3 regions of the Rhizobium sp. SL42 genome follow, and region 1 is predicted to be linked to each of the others. Evidence: predicted binding sites of a transcription regulator. Region 1 holds the regulator's gene; each other region holds the start of a gene.

Evidence for each region. The regulator LexA, encoded in region 1, represses DNA repair genes until DNA is damaged. The targets are predictions, from matches to a motif close to TGTTCNNNNTGTGTTCNG.
Region 2: a site for LexA is predicted at 1,786-1,803, ahead of IM739_RS16710 (DUF5680 domain-containing protein). Genes of this name have one in related genera too.
Region 3: a site for LexA is predicted at 3,511-3,528, ahead of recA (recombinase RecA). Genes of this name have one in related genera too.

The regions. Positions count from the first base shown of each region.
Region 1 covers NZ_CP063397.1:2,572,051-2,576,562, forward strand. Annotated here, with positions in the region: gene IM739_RS12200 (ComEC/Rec2 family competence protein) at 136-2,622, shown strand; gene lexA (transcriptional repressor LexA) at 2,703-3,422, opposite strand; gene IM739_RS12210 (HlyD family type I secretion periplasmic adaptor subunit) at 3,747-4,512, opposite strand, start outside.
Region 2 covers NZ_CP063397.1:3,534,039-3,538,550, reverse strand. Annotated here, with positions in the region: gene IM739_RS16715 (hybrid sensor histidine kinase/response regulator) at 1-1,203, opposite strand, end outside; gene IM739_RS16710 (DUF5680 domain-containing protein) at 1,311-1,769, opposite strand; gene IM739_RS16705 (TerC family protein) at 1,991-2,620, shown strand; gene IM739_RS16700 (HWE histidine kinase domain-containing protein) at 2,708-4,512, opposite strand, start outside.
Region 3 covers NZ_CP063397.1:2,941,969-2,946,480, forward strand. Annotated here, with positions in the region: gene alaS (alanine--tRNA ligase) at 1-2,143, opposite strand, end outside; gene recA (recombinase RecA) at 2,299-3,384, opposite strand; gene IM739_RS13975 (carbohydrate kinase family protein) at 3,626-4,512, shown strand, end outside.

The DNA.
Region 1 (4,512 bases):
CTTTCCGACCTGGCCTTTATGCACGCATTGATTGTTGATGAAAAACCTTTAGTCTCTGGGCTTTAACGGGGCTTTTTCCCGGCAGTGGCGAGGGACGGGTTGCACGTGTCTGACTTGGCGCAGAGCGAGACCGCAATGGCCGACGCAGTCGCGCAAGGCGGTGCGGCGCTGCCCGATAGGTCGCCTGCGGTCGAACGGCAGGCAGTCGCTGCAAGACGGACCAACTCGCCTCTGATCTACTGGCGCGCACGCTGTGAAAGGCTTCCCGCGGTATGCACGGCCGCCCTCGCGCTTGAAGCGCGCCACGGCCATTTTTTTCACTTCGTACCGGTATGCCTCGGGACGGGGGCCGCGCTCTGGTTCGTCCTCCCTGCGCCACCACCGGCAGCCGTTACAGTCTGCATTTTTGCAGTGCTGTTGTCCGGCATCGGGGTGAAGAATGCGCCTGCATCGGCAGCACATGCCATGTTTTGCGCTGCAGCATTGTTCTGTGCCGGCATGCTGCTTGCGGAATGGCAGACGCGGAGCGTCGCAACCACTGTGCTCGACCAGCCGGTGGTGACGATCGTTACCGGGGTGGTCGAACGTCGGGAGGCGGGAGCCGCCGGGGAATGGCGCTATGTCATGCGGCTAACGGGTACACTTGAGCCGCAACTGCGCCGCCCGCCCGAGCGCATCTCCATCCTTGCCCGCAGCCGCCATGAGCCGCTGCCGATTGGTGCTACGGCAACCGGACGTGCCCGCCTGTCGCCGCCGTCAGGCCCCGCGCTGCCCGGAATGAACGATTTCGCATTTGCCAGCTATTTTTCCGGTATCGGTGCCGTTGGCTTCTTTCTCGGCCCACCCGCGGCGGTCACTCCGCCGCGGCTCACGCCCTCGCTTTCGGGGCCGCCATGGACTGAATCGGGACCGCAAACCGGCTACGAATACTGGGGTGAATTCTGGCAGGTGTTGGATCGGCAGTTGTTTGCGCTGCGCGACCAGATCTCCACCCGCATTCGAACCGTTGTGCCAGGCGATCCCGGCGCATTTGCCGCATCGATCATCACCGGTGAGAGGCGGTCGATGTCCAAGGGTGCAACTGAAGCGCTGCGTCTGTCCGGCCTTGCCCATATCACGGCGATCTCCGGCCTCAATATGGCGCTCGCTGCCGGGATCTTCTTTGTCGGCCTGCGCGCCAGCCTCAGCCTGTTTCCGGTCTTGGCCCAGGCCTATCCGGTGAAGAAGATCGCTGCGGCTGGCGCACTTCTGGCGGTAACCGGCTATGTGCTGATTTCCGGTTATCAGGTCTCGGCAGTGAGGGCCTATCTGATGACTTCGATCATGCTGGTGGCTGTGCTTGTTGACCGTCCCGCGATCAGCCTGCGCAACCTTGCTCTGGCCGCGACCATCATCCTGATCGTCCAGCCCTCTGCCGTGCTGGGCCCCAGTTTCCAGATGTCGTTTGCGGCCACCGCGGCGCTGATCGCCGGTTACGCTGGCTGGCGATCGAGACCCAGACACCTGCTTCCACGCTTTCGCGCGCGCAAATACGTCGTGCTTGCGACCTTGGGGCGCTTTTTCGGCGGGACGTTGGCGACCTCCCTGATCGGCGGACTGGCGACGGCGATATTTGCAATCAACCATTTTCATCGGCTTTCGACCCACAGCCTCGAGGCCAATCTGATTGCCATGCCGTTGATATCTCTGATTGTGATGCCGGCAGGCTTTGTTGCGATGATTCTCATGCCGCTCGGGCTCGACGCCCCATTCCTAATTGTCATGGGCTACGGCCTCGAATGGGTCCTGCTTGTCGCCCGGGAGATTGCAGGATGGGGTGACGGTTACGCGTTCACGCGTCAACCGGACTGGCTCCTGCCGCTGACCGTTGCCGGTTTTCTGCTGTTGACGCTTTTGCGCAGTCCTTTGCGTCATGCGGGGACCGTCGTGATGGCCGTCACCTTGCTGGCGGCGGCCCTTTCGAACCAGAAGCCGAGGGCCGATCTGGTCGTCAGTGAAGACGGGCGGTTGGTAGGATTCTGGCCGGGCACGACAGCAACGCCGACGGAGGGTGATCGGATCGCCACCAACCGCATCCGCCCGCCCGCTTTCATCTTCGATCAATGGCAGCCCGCGCTCGGCGTTACCGCCGCGATTGCGCCACAGACAATGTCCGGTCCTGCAGTCGACGCTGTTTCGCCGGACAGGCCAAGGCGCACGCCTCTGTCGGAAATGGAAATCTCTGTGGCCCGTCAACGGCTCGAAGATCTTCTCGCCTCAGCCGGCAACCGGTATTTCACCTGCACCAAGAGCGCCTGCGCCGCCGTGCTTGACGGTTGGCGCATCATCACGCTCGACCGCCACGAGGTGACGGGCATCGCCTGTGATCTAGCCGATCTTGTCATCGTTTCCCAGCGCCCGGGTTTTGACGACTGCCGGTCCGGCGCGCGGCTGATTTCGGCTGACAGTCTGCGCAGTAGCGGAACCCTCGAAATCTTCCTTCGTGATCGCTCCAGCCGCACGCTGACGATCGTCCCTTCCTTTGCCGGTCCGTCGCGTCCCTGGACGCGTCACCGCCTGTATGATTGGCAAAACGGTTCGCAAGCCGAAAGCCATTCGGCCGACCTGCTTTCCCAGCAGTAGTCTGGCAACATGGAGCGGAACCGGGGGAGAGCAGGCCAAATGGCGCGACCGAAAAGACGAGCAGACGCCGGCACGACCCGTCAGTGATAGCGGCGGATGAGGCCGACGAGCTTGCCCTGGATCTTCACCCGGTCTGGCCCGAAAATGCGCGTCTCGTAGGCCGGATTGGCCGCCTCCAGCGCGATCGATGCCCCACGCCGGCGAAAGCGCTTCAGCGTAGCCTCTTCGTCGTCAACCAGGGCCACGACGATGTCGCCGGGATTGGCGTTGGATGCATTGCGGATGATCACGGTGTCGCCGTCGAGAATGCCGGCATCGATCATCGAATCGCCCTTGACCTCCAGCGCATAGTGCTCGCCCGAGCCGATCATCTCGGCCGGTACGGTGATGTCATGGGTATTGTTCTGGATGGCAGAGATTGGAACACCTGCGGCGATCCGGCCCATGACCGGAACGCTCACCGATGCGGATCCGCCGTCAGGGGACGACTTGCTCGGCGCAGCTGGTGCCGGCGGTGTCTTGCCAAGGCTGCCTTCTATCACGCTGGGCGCAAAGCCGCGCCGTGGCTGCAGGCTCGGCGTATAGGCTTCCGGCAGCTTGATGACTTCAAGCGCTCGAGCCCTGTTCGGCAGGCGGCGGATGAAGCCGCGCTCCTCCAGTGCCGTGATCAACCGGTGAATCCCGGATTTCGACGCCAGATCGAGTGCGTCCTTCATTTCGTCGAAAGAGGGAGGCACGCCGGATTCCTTCATCCGTTCATGGATGAATAGAAGCAGTTCCTGTTGCTTGCGCGTCAGCATATGCGATGCCCCAATTGGTGAAACAAATACAGAACAGACACTATATGTTCCATATGTGTTCCGCAAGGGGATAAATTTCCGTGAACTTTGCATGTGATTTGCTGACCGACTGCGAAAAAAATCGCCAATGCCAATTTACTCGGGTGGCCGCGGCGCACCAAAGCCGTCGGCATAGACACCGTCTTCAATCGTAGCGACGGTGCGGTGTTCCGGGTCGATGGCATCGTGCGTTGATAAGTCCGTGCGGACAGGGCTCACGGCAGCGGTCTGTCCTGTGGCGCAAGTATTGGACCGGGGTTGGTGTAGCCCCCGGTCGCTGATGGGTCACTGTTCGGAAAAGGCGCGCGACATGCTGTCGGTAATCGGTCTGGCGATATAGTTGAAGAAGGTGCGCTCGTTGGTCTGGATCATCACTTCGGCCGGCATGCCGGGTGTCGGCGTGAAGCCATGAACCCGTGCCAGTTCCGTTGGTGGAATGTTGATCCGGGCGAGATAGACGTCATGCGGGGCGGTCGACGTATTGCCGGATTGCTGCAGCGCGTCCGCCGACAGGTAGAAGACATCGCCCTTGAGCACGGGCGTCGTTCTCTGGTTCAGGGCAACCAGCCGAATGGTGGCCGACTGGCCCAGCTTGACGCTGTCGATGTCGTTGCGCGGGATCTGAGCTTCGATGATCAGCGGCACGCCGGCGGGCAGGATTTCGAGGATTGCCTTGCCGCTTTCGATGACACCGCCGTTGGTGTGATAGTGGATCCGGACGACGGTGCCGGAAACCGGCGCATTGATTGTCGCGCGCTCGAGGATATTGGCCGCTTCCCGCAACTGCTCCCGCACCATGTCGCGCTCGCTCTGAATGGCCTGCAGCCGCTCGAGTGCATCTTCGCGATAGGCACTTTCCGCGCGCAACACTTCCTGCTCGCCCTTCGTCCGTTGTGCCTGGGTCTCGGCGATTTCCGCCTCAAGCCGTCCGATCTGGCCGTCCGCCTCGGCGATGGCCCGCAGCAGAGCCTTGACCTCGTTGGCCCGGGCCACGCCCTTTTCCAGCAGGATCTGCTTTGCGGCATATTCATCCTTCAGCAGTTCGAGCTGG
Region 2 (4,512 bases), 960 kb from region 1:
GAGCCAGCTCATGGCGATGATCGAGAAGATGCCGAGCGTTTCTTCGAGCAGTTCGTAGATGCCGAGTTCCATCAGCAGGAGGGCGATGGCCACGTTGAACACCAGCCAGACGACGCGACCGGGATGGCTGTGGGTCAGGCGGGAGAAGAAGTTTGACCAGGCCAGCGAGCCGGCATAGGCGTTCATCACGTTGATCTTCAGCTGCGAGATGACCACGAAACCGGCCATCAGCAGCATGGCGGCGGTCTCGTTGGGGATCATGTAGCCGAAGGCGGCGAGATACATCTGCGAGGGATCGGCGGCCTCGCCGACCGGCACGCCGGTTGCAAGCGTCAGAACGGCAAGGAAGGAGCCGGCGAGCAGCTTGGGCACGCCGAGCACCACCCAGCCGGAGCCGGCGAGGAAGATCGCGATCCTGTGGTGCAGCTTGCGCGCACCTTCCGGCGGCAGGAAGCGGAGGAAGTCGACCTGTTCGCCGATCTGCGGCATCAGGGCCAGGATGACGGCGGAGGCCGCGCCGAATTCGACCAGATCGAAAGGGGCTGTCTGGCCCATGCCGGCATTGGAGTGATTGATGCCGGCGAAGGCGCGCCAGAGGTCGATCTTTTCCCAGTCTAGGAAGGCGATGAAGATGAAGGGCAGGATGTTGAGCACGATCCAGATCGGCTGGGTGATCAGCTGGAATTTCGAGATCAGCCGGATGCCATAGGTGACAAGGGGCAGGACAACGACGGCGGATATGATGTAGCCGAGCCAGAGCGGTACGCCAAAGGCGAGCTGCAGCGCGCCGGTCATGATCGATGCCTCGATGGCGAAGAGCATGAAGGTGAAGCTGGCATAGATCAGCGAGGTGATGGTCGAGCCGATATAGCCGAAGCCTGCGCCGCGGGTGAGCAGGTCGATGTCGACGCCGTGGCGGATCGCATAACGGCTGATCGGCACGCCGACGAGCAGCATCAGGATCGCGGCGACGACAATGGCAAAAAAGGCGTTGGTGGTGCCATAGGCGAGCGTGATCGTGCCGCCGATGGCCTCCAGTGCGAGGAAGGAAATGGCCCCGATCGCCGTCTGGGAAATCCGGCTGGAGGAGAATTGCCGCGCGCTCTTGGCGGTAAAGCGAAGCGCATAGTCTTCAAGCGTCTGGTTGGCCACCCAACGATTGTATTCGCGGCGGACGGGGATGATGCGTTGGCGTGCCGGCATGCCTAAATTCTAGCGCCTTTTGTAGGTTGGCTGTCGTTTGGGCATTTTCACGGGAATGGCTGGAATAGCAAGGGCGGTTCGCAGACGCTATGGAGCAAAGACGGGTTTCACGGCTTGATGATGCCACCCTGATAATCCAGTTGATAGGCGAGGCGGTCGTTGACCAGGATGCGCTCGATGCCGCGGAAGCCGCGGTGGTCGCCGACGCTTTCATCTATGTATTCCCCGTCCGCGTGCTGGAAGGAGAATCCGCCAAGGAACCGGCCCTCCCGATAAAGAGCGGTTAGCGCAGATTTGATGATGGTGCCGGCGCGCGTCGAGCAGAGAAGCATGGGTTCCGTGATGCGGCCGTAGTAATTCATTGCCCAAACCGGTTCGTCGTCGATCCAGACGACTTCCTGGCCGAGAAAGTCGGTGCCGCCGAAATAGCTGTCCATGTAGCGGAATTCGTTCCGCTCATGGAGAATGTCATGCGAGCGCGTGCGGCAGGGCACTCGCGCATGGCTCCCGCCACCGGCATAGCAGGCAGCCTTTGCCTCGATGATAAATTGTTCCAACTCCCTCATTGCTGCCCTCCTATGGTGGAACATAAAGAGAACATAGCGGGGCAAGCTGCGTGTTTCAAGATGTAGAAGCGAATGTACGTGTCGCCAGCAATCGAAATGGCTTCGGAACCGTTGTGAATGGTGAAGAAGCAGCCCCCTGTTGGCATTTTCGATCTTTCATTCACGCGGCCATGCTGTATGTGATGCCGACATCAGGAACGTGGGGACGAACCAATATCATGATGGAAATCTTTACCGCCGCAGGTCTTGCGGCAATGTTCCAGGTCGTCGCAATCGATCTGGTTCTGGCGGGTGACAATGCGATCGTCATCGGTCTGGCTGCTGCCGGTCTCCCGGCTCACCAGCGCAACAAGGCGATCCTCGTCGGCATCATCGCCGCGACGGTCATGCGCATCGGTTTTGCGTTGGGCACGGCCTACCTTCTCAATATTGTCGGCCTGCAATTGCTCGGTGGCGTGCTTCTGGCCTGGGTGTGCTGGAAGATGTGGGTGGAGCTTCGCGCGGCGGCACATGTGCCGCATCACGAAGGCGAAACCGACGATGTCGAGCTGAACACCGACAAGACCTTTATGCAGGCGGCAATCCAGATCGTGATCGCCGATGTGTCGATGTCGCTCGACAACGTGCTGGCGGTTGCCGGCGCTGCCAAGGAACACACCTCGATTCTGGCGATCGGCCTTGTCCTGTCGATCGCGCTGATGGGCCTTGCGGCGAATTTCGTGGCCAAGCTGCTGCACAAGCATCGCTGGATTGCCTATGTCGGTCTCGGTGTCATCGTCTACGTCACCGTCACGATGATCTATCACGGCATGATCGAAGTCTGGCCCTACATTTCAGGCTACCTGGCATAAGCGCCATCTGCCAAAGATCGATACAAGAAAGCCGGATCCCGCAAGGGATCCGGCTTTCTTGTATCTCGGTTGCGCGGCCAGTAGCCCTCAGTTGATACGGTCCTGCAGGCGTGCGGAGAGTGCGGCCACCAAGGCAACGCTGTCATACGGTTTGCGCACGACGGGCACGTCGGCGAAATTTTCCGGAACGATGGAGCGGTCATCATAGCCGGTGGCGAAGACAAAGGGGATATTGCGGCGCGCCAGCTCTTCGGCAACCGGCACCGAGGTGTCGCGGCCGAGGTTGATGTCGAGAATGGCAATCCCCGGTGTGAAGTTTTTCAAGCGATTCAGAGCATCGGCGCTCGAACTCGCGGTGACGACGTTTTCCAGGCCGGCATCGGCCAGCATCATCTCGGCGTCCATGGCGATCAGCACCTGGTCCTCGACAAGAAGGATGCGCAGCGAGGAGTCGAGCACGGGCGCGGCACTGGCAGGTGTCGATTGCAACATCTGGCTGTCCATCTGCGGTTCCACTTCTTCCCAAGATAAGAAACGCCCGGGCAGGCGGAATTCGGCAAACAGGCCGGTCGAACGATAGTCAACACGGCTGCTGCCACCCAGATCATAAGGAATGCTGCGCTCAATCAAGGCTGTGCCAAAACCCTTGCGGCTCGGCATGCCGACAGTCGGCCCGCCATCCTCGTCCCAGGTTATCAGGCAATCACCGTTTTCCTCGCTCTGCCACTGGACGGTGAGGCTGCCGCCGGGCGTGGACAGGGCGCCATATTTGGCGGCGTTGGTGCAGAGTTCATGAATGACCAGCGCCGCGACTGCGTGGGCCCTGGCATCCAGCGTCACCGATGGACCAAGCAGCGAAAATTTCGTGTTGCCGGCGCGATAGGGCAGCAGTTCCGTCTCCAGAAGGTTGCTCAGTCCGCCGCCGCCGCCGCCTCGGGTCAACTGGTCGTGGGCATGGGAGAGGGCATGAATGCGGCCACGCAGCGAGCCGATATAGTCCTCGATCGGGCGCGCATCCTTTGTCGGCGCAACGATGAGAGACTTGATCACGGCGAGGATATTCTTGACCCGATGGTTCAGTTCCTCATTCAGCATGCGCTGGCGGACATCGGCCTTGCTGCGTTCTTCCTCCATCATCTCGCTGTGGCGCAGCACGATTTCGACGGTGGCCGAGCGCACGGCTTCGGCGATTTCGATGTCGGATTCGCTCCACGGCTCCGCCTGGCGATGGACCGTCTCCTTCCAGATGGCAAAGCTCTTGCGCGGCGTCAATCGATCGCCGAGTGGTCCGATGTCGTATGATTTTTCCGGATTGCCTGCCCAGTTCAGCGTCTGGAGACGTTCCTTGCGGAAAAAGAAAAGATAATCGCGCGCGATCTGAGATAGCGGGATGGCCATCAGGCCGGAAACATCCTCGAAATAATTCTCCGCGTCCGGAAAGATTTCGGACAGCATGTGGTTCGCCCAGATCCTGCCATCGGCAACCTCGCCGACAAAGCGGGCCAGAGCCGCTTCGACACCGGCTGGAGGCGTGGTTCCGACGGAGGTCCATCGCCCGTTCATCCACAGTCCGACGCCGTCGCAGTCGAGCAGCGACTGAAAAGCCGGCAGGGCGCCTGCAAACAGCGCGTCGACGTCGGTGTAATGCGAAGCCGTCTGGAGGAAATGGTCGAGCGAGCGCCGCGTTTCGTTGGCGATGTCGAGCTTGCGCTTCTGTTTCAGCGCCAGCAGGTGCAGTGAGAAGAACTCACCGAACATTTCAGCGGCGATACGCTCGGACATGCTGAGGGTTTTTGGCGCGTAGTGATGACAGGCGATCAGGCCCCAGAGCGTGCCGTTGGTGATGATGGATATCGACATAGACGCGCCAACACCCATGTTACGCAGATATT
Region 3 (4,512 bases), 370 kb from region 1:
CGCGGGCCGCTTCGCCGGTCAGTGCTTCCAGACGACGCACACCGGCACCGACAGCGCTTTCGCCGACTAGGCGCACAAGGCCGATATCACCGGTTGCGTTGACATGGGTGCCGCCGCACAATTCGATCGAATAGGCTTTGCCGGCCTTCTCCCCCCGAACAGCGGTGCCCATCGATACAACGCGTACTTCGTCGCCATATTTTTCACCGAACAGTGCCATCGCGCCCTCGGCAATTGCATCGTCGACAGCCATCAGGCGCGTTGTGACCTGTGCATTCTGCACGATGATCTCATTGGCCATCTCTTCGACGATCTTCAGCTCTTCTGCGGTGATCGGCTTGGGATGCGAGATGTCGAAGCGCAGCCGCTCGGGCGCAACCAGCGACCCCTTCTGTGCCACATGCGTTCCAAGCACATCGCGCAGCGCTTCATGCAGTAGATGGGTTGCGGAGTGATTGGCCCGCAGCCTTGAGCGGCGGGCATGATCGACATTCAGCGTCACCGCTTCACCAGCGCGCACGACGCCGTTGCGGACAGTGGCGATATGGACGAAGAGCCCCTCGCCCTTCTTCTGCGTATCGGTCACATCCAGCGAGAAACCCTCGCCGATAATTTCGCCGGTATCACCCATCTGGCCACCAGACTCGCCGTAGAACGGGGTCTGGTTGACGACGATCTGCACCAGTTCGCCAGCCGAAGCGCTCTCGACCAGCGCCCCGTCGCGTACCATTGCCTGGATCTGGCCTTCTGCCGTTTCCGCCGAGTAGCCGAAGAATTCGGTCGCCCCGTGCTTTTCGCGCAGCTCGAACCAGATGGTCTCCGTCGCCTTGTCACCGGATCCGGCCCAATGCGACCGCGCTTCAGCCTTCTGCCGTTGCATCGCATCGTTGAAACCGGTGATATCCACGCCGATGCCACGGGTACGCAGGGCGTCCTGCGTCAGATCCAGCGGGAAGCCATAGGTATCATAGAGCTTGAACACGGTTTCGCCGTCGAGGCTATCGCCTTGACTAAGATCGGTCGTCGCATCCGAAAGCAGCGACAGGCCACGCTCCAGGGTCTTGCGGAACCGGGTCTCTTCCAGTTTCAGCGTCTCGGCAATCAGCGATTCTGCACGGGCAAGCTCGGGATAGGCGCGGCCCATCTGCTGAACGAGAACCGGCAGCAGCTTGTAGATGATCGGATCACGCGCGCCGAGGAGCTGCGCATGGCGCATGGCCCGCCGCATGATCCGGCGCAGGACATAACCACGTCCCTCGTTCGAAGGCAGAACGCCATCGGCAATCAGGAAAGCCGACGAACGCAGGTGGTCCGCGATCACCCGGTGGCTGGCCCGGCGCTCGCCTTCGGCCTTGACGCCAGTCAGTTCGACAGACGCCTCGATCAGCGAACGGAACAGATCGATGTCATAATTGTCATGCTTGCCTTGCAACAGGGCGGCGACGCGCTCAAGGCCCATGCCCGTGTCGATCGACGGACGGGGAAGGTCGATGCGTTCTTCCTTCGTCACCTGCTCGTATTGCATGAAGACGAGATTCCAGATTTCGATGAAGCGGTCGCCATCCTCTTCCGGCGAACCGGGCGGTCCGCCCCAGATATGGTCGCCGTGATCGTAAAAGATCTCGGAACAGGGACCGCACGGACCGGTATCACCCATGGCCCAGAAATTGTCACTGGTCGGAATCCGAATGATCCGGTCATCCGTCAGGCCCGCGATCTTCTTCCACAAGCCATGCGCTTCATCGTCTGTATGATAGACGGTCACCAGCAGCCGGTTCTTGTCGATGCCGAATTCTTTGGTGATCAGGTTCCAGGCCAGCTCGATGGCATTTTCCTTGAAATAGTCGCCAAAGGAGAAATTGCCGAGCATTTCGAAGAAGGTATGGTGACGGGCGGTATAGCCGACATTGTCCAGGTCGTTATGCTTGCCGCCGGCGCGCACGCATTTCTGCGCGGTTACGGCGCGCGAATAAGGACGCTGTTCCAAACCGGTAAAAACGTTCTTGAACTGCACCATGCCGGCATTGGTGAACATCAATGTCGGGTCGTTGCGCGGCACCAGCGGGCTGGAGGATACGACCTCGTGACCGTTCGTCTTGAAGTAATCGAGAAAAGTCGACCGGATGTCGTTTACACCGCTCATGTCACGCCCTTCATTCAGGCCGCAAGCCGGCCAATTCGCAAAATCAATGGCTTTTATCGTCCGGTATGGTCGCTGTCCAGCCACGCAATAGAAAACCGGCCATGCCTCTTTCGAAACATGGCCGGCCTGAATTCAAATCTGGGACAGCGCGAGACTTAGTCTTCGGCGCTATCGCCATCATTGGCGTCGGGACCACCGTTCTGCAGGAACTTCTCTGCGATCAGACCGGCATTCTGGCGCAGTGCAAGTTCGATTTCCTGCGCAAGCGCCGGATTGTCACGCAGGAACAGCTTGGCATTTTCACGCCCCTGGCCGAGACGTTGGCTATTGTAGGAGAACCAAGCACCCGATTTCTCGACAATGCCGGCCTTGACGCCGAGATCGACGAGCTCACCGGTCTTCGAAACGCCTTCGCCATACATGATGTCGAATTCGACCTGCTTGAACGGAGGTGCCATCTTGTTCTTGACGACCTTGACGCGTGTCTGGTTGCCGACAACCTCTTCACGATCCTTGACCGCGCCGATGCGGCGGATGTCGAGGCGAACCGAGGCATAGAACTTCAGTGCATTGCCGCCGGTGGTCGTTTCCGGCGAACCGAACATCACGCCGATCTTCATGCGGATCTGGTTGATGAAGATCACCATAGTCTTCGACTTGGAAATCGATGCGGTGAGCTTGCGCAACGCCTGGCTCATAAGGCGCGCCTGCAGACCCGGAAGACTGTCGCCCATCTCGCCTTCGATTTCGGCGCGCGGAGTTAGTGCCGCGACAGAGTCGACAACCAGTACATCGACAGCGCCGGAGCGCACCAAAGTGTCGGTGATTTCGAGCGCCTGCTCGCCGGTATCCGGCTGCGAGATCAGCAGGTTCTGCAGATCGACACCCAGCTTGCGGGCATAGACCGGATCCAGTGCGTGCTCGGCATCGACGAAGGCGCAGATACCGCCCTTTTTCTGCGCTTCGGCAATCGTCTGCAGCGCAAGCGTCGTCTTGCCCGAGCTTTCCGGTCCATAGATTTCAATGATTCGGCCCTTCGGCAGACCACCGATACCGAGCGCAATATCGAGGCTGAGCGATCCCGTCGAGACAGTCTCGACTTCGACCACACTCTCGTTCGCGCCGAGCTTCATGATCGAGCCCTTGCCGAACGAACGTTCGATCTGCGAGAGCGCCGCTTCCAATGCCTTGCTTTTATCCACCGATTTGTCCTCTACCAACCGCAAAGAATTCTGTGCCATTTGATCCACCTTTAGGTTATTGAGGCCGCATAGGCAATGAAGCCGCCGATGGACTGTATGTACTTCTTTTGTTCCACCTTTGCAAGCGCCATTCAAGCCATTGAGAGAAAACGGCTTTTTCAACCATGTTCGACAAATGTTCCGCACCTTGGAAAAGCTTTTGCAAACAGTGTCTTACATTGCGAAATTGAAGTTTTTATGTCCTTGCGATTCGGATCATCCGTGTGAGAAAGTGCCGTGCATGAGCTTTGATATTCTGGCCATCGGCGGCGCCCATATCGATCGCCGCGGACGTCTGTTCGGGGAAACGAAACCAGGCTCCAGCAATCCCGGCCAATGGTTCGAGGAGGCGGGTGGCGGCGTGTTCAATGCCGCCAGCAATCTTTCACGGCTCGGACACCGTGTTCGCCTTGTTGCACCCCGTGGCGGCGACGCGGCGGGCCAGACGGTGGCGGATGCCGCAGAGCGCGCCGGCCTCGACGACTGCCCGGTGGTCTTTCTCGATCGCGCCACGCCAAGCTACACCGCCATCCTCGAGCGCGACGGCAATCTGGTCATCGCCCTTGCCGACATGGCACTGTACGACATGTTCAGCGCGCGCCGGCTGCGGGCCCGTTCCACACGCGACAGCCTCGACATTGCACGCCATGTCCTGTGTGACGCCAACCTGCCGGGGCCAACAATCGCAGCCCTGGCCGATGAGGCAACCCAGCGCGGCATCGGCCTGTCAGCCATCGCCATATCCCCGGCAAAGGTCCTTCGCCTCAGGGAGGCCCTGCCACGGATCGACCACCTATTCCTCAACGTCGCCGAAGCCGAAAGCCTGACTGGAAAGACGGCAGTACAACCGGAGGACTGGCCATCGCTTCTCCGTCTGGCCGGCCTGCGCGGTGGCAGCGTCACCAGTGGCGGGCGCATTGCGATTGCATTTGATGAGACATCGGCGGCGGCCATCGAACCCGCACCGGTGACCCAGATTGCCGACGTCACCGGCGCCGGCGACGCCTTCGCCGCCGGTTTCCTGAACGCCCGGCTGGCCGGCGGCGACCTTTGCGGCGCACTTCGTCAGGCAACCGCGACCGCCTCGATTACCCTTGCCTCCCTGCATGCAACTGAAGAAAACCTCAC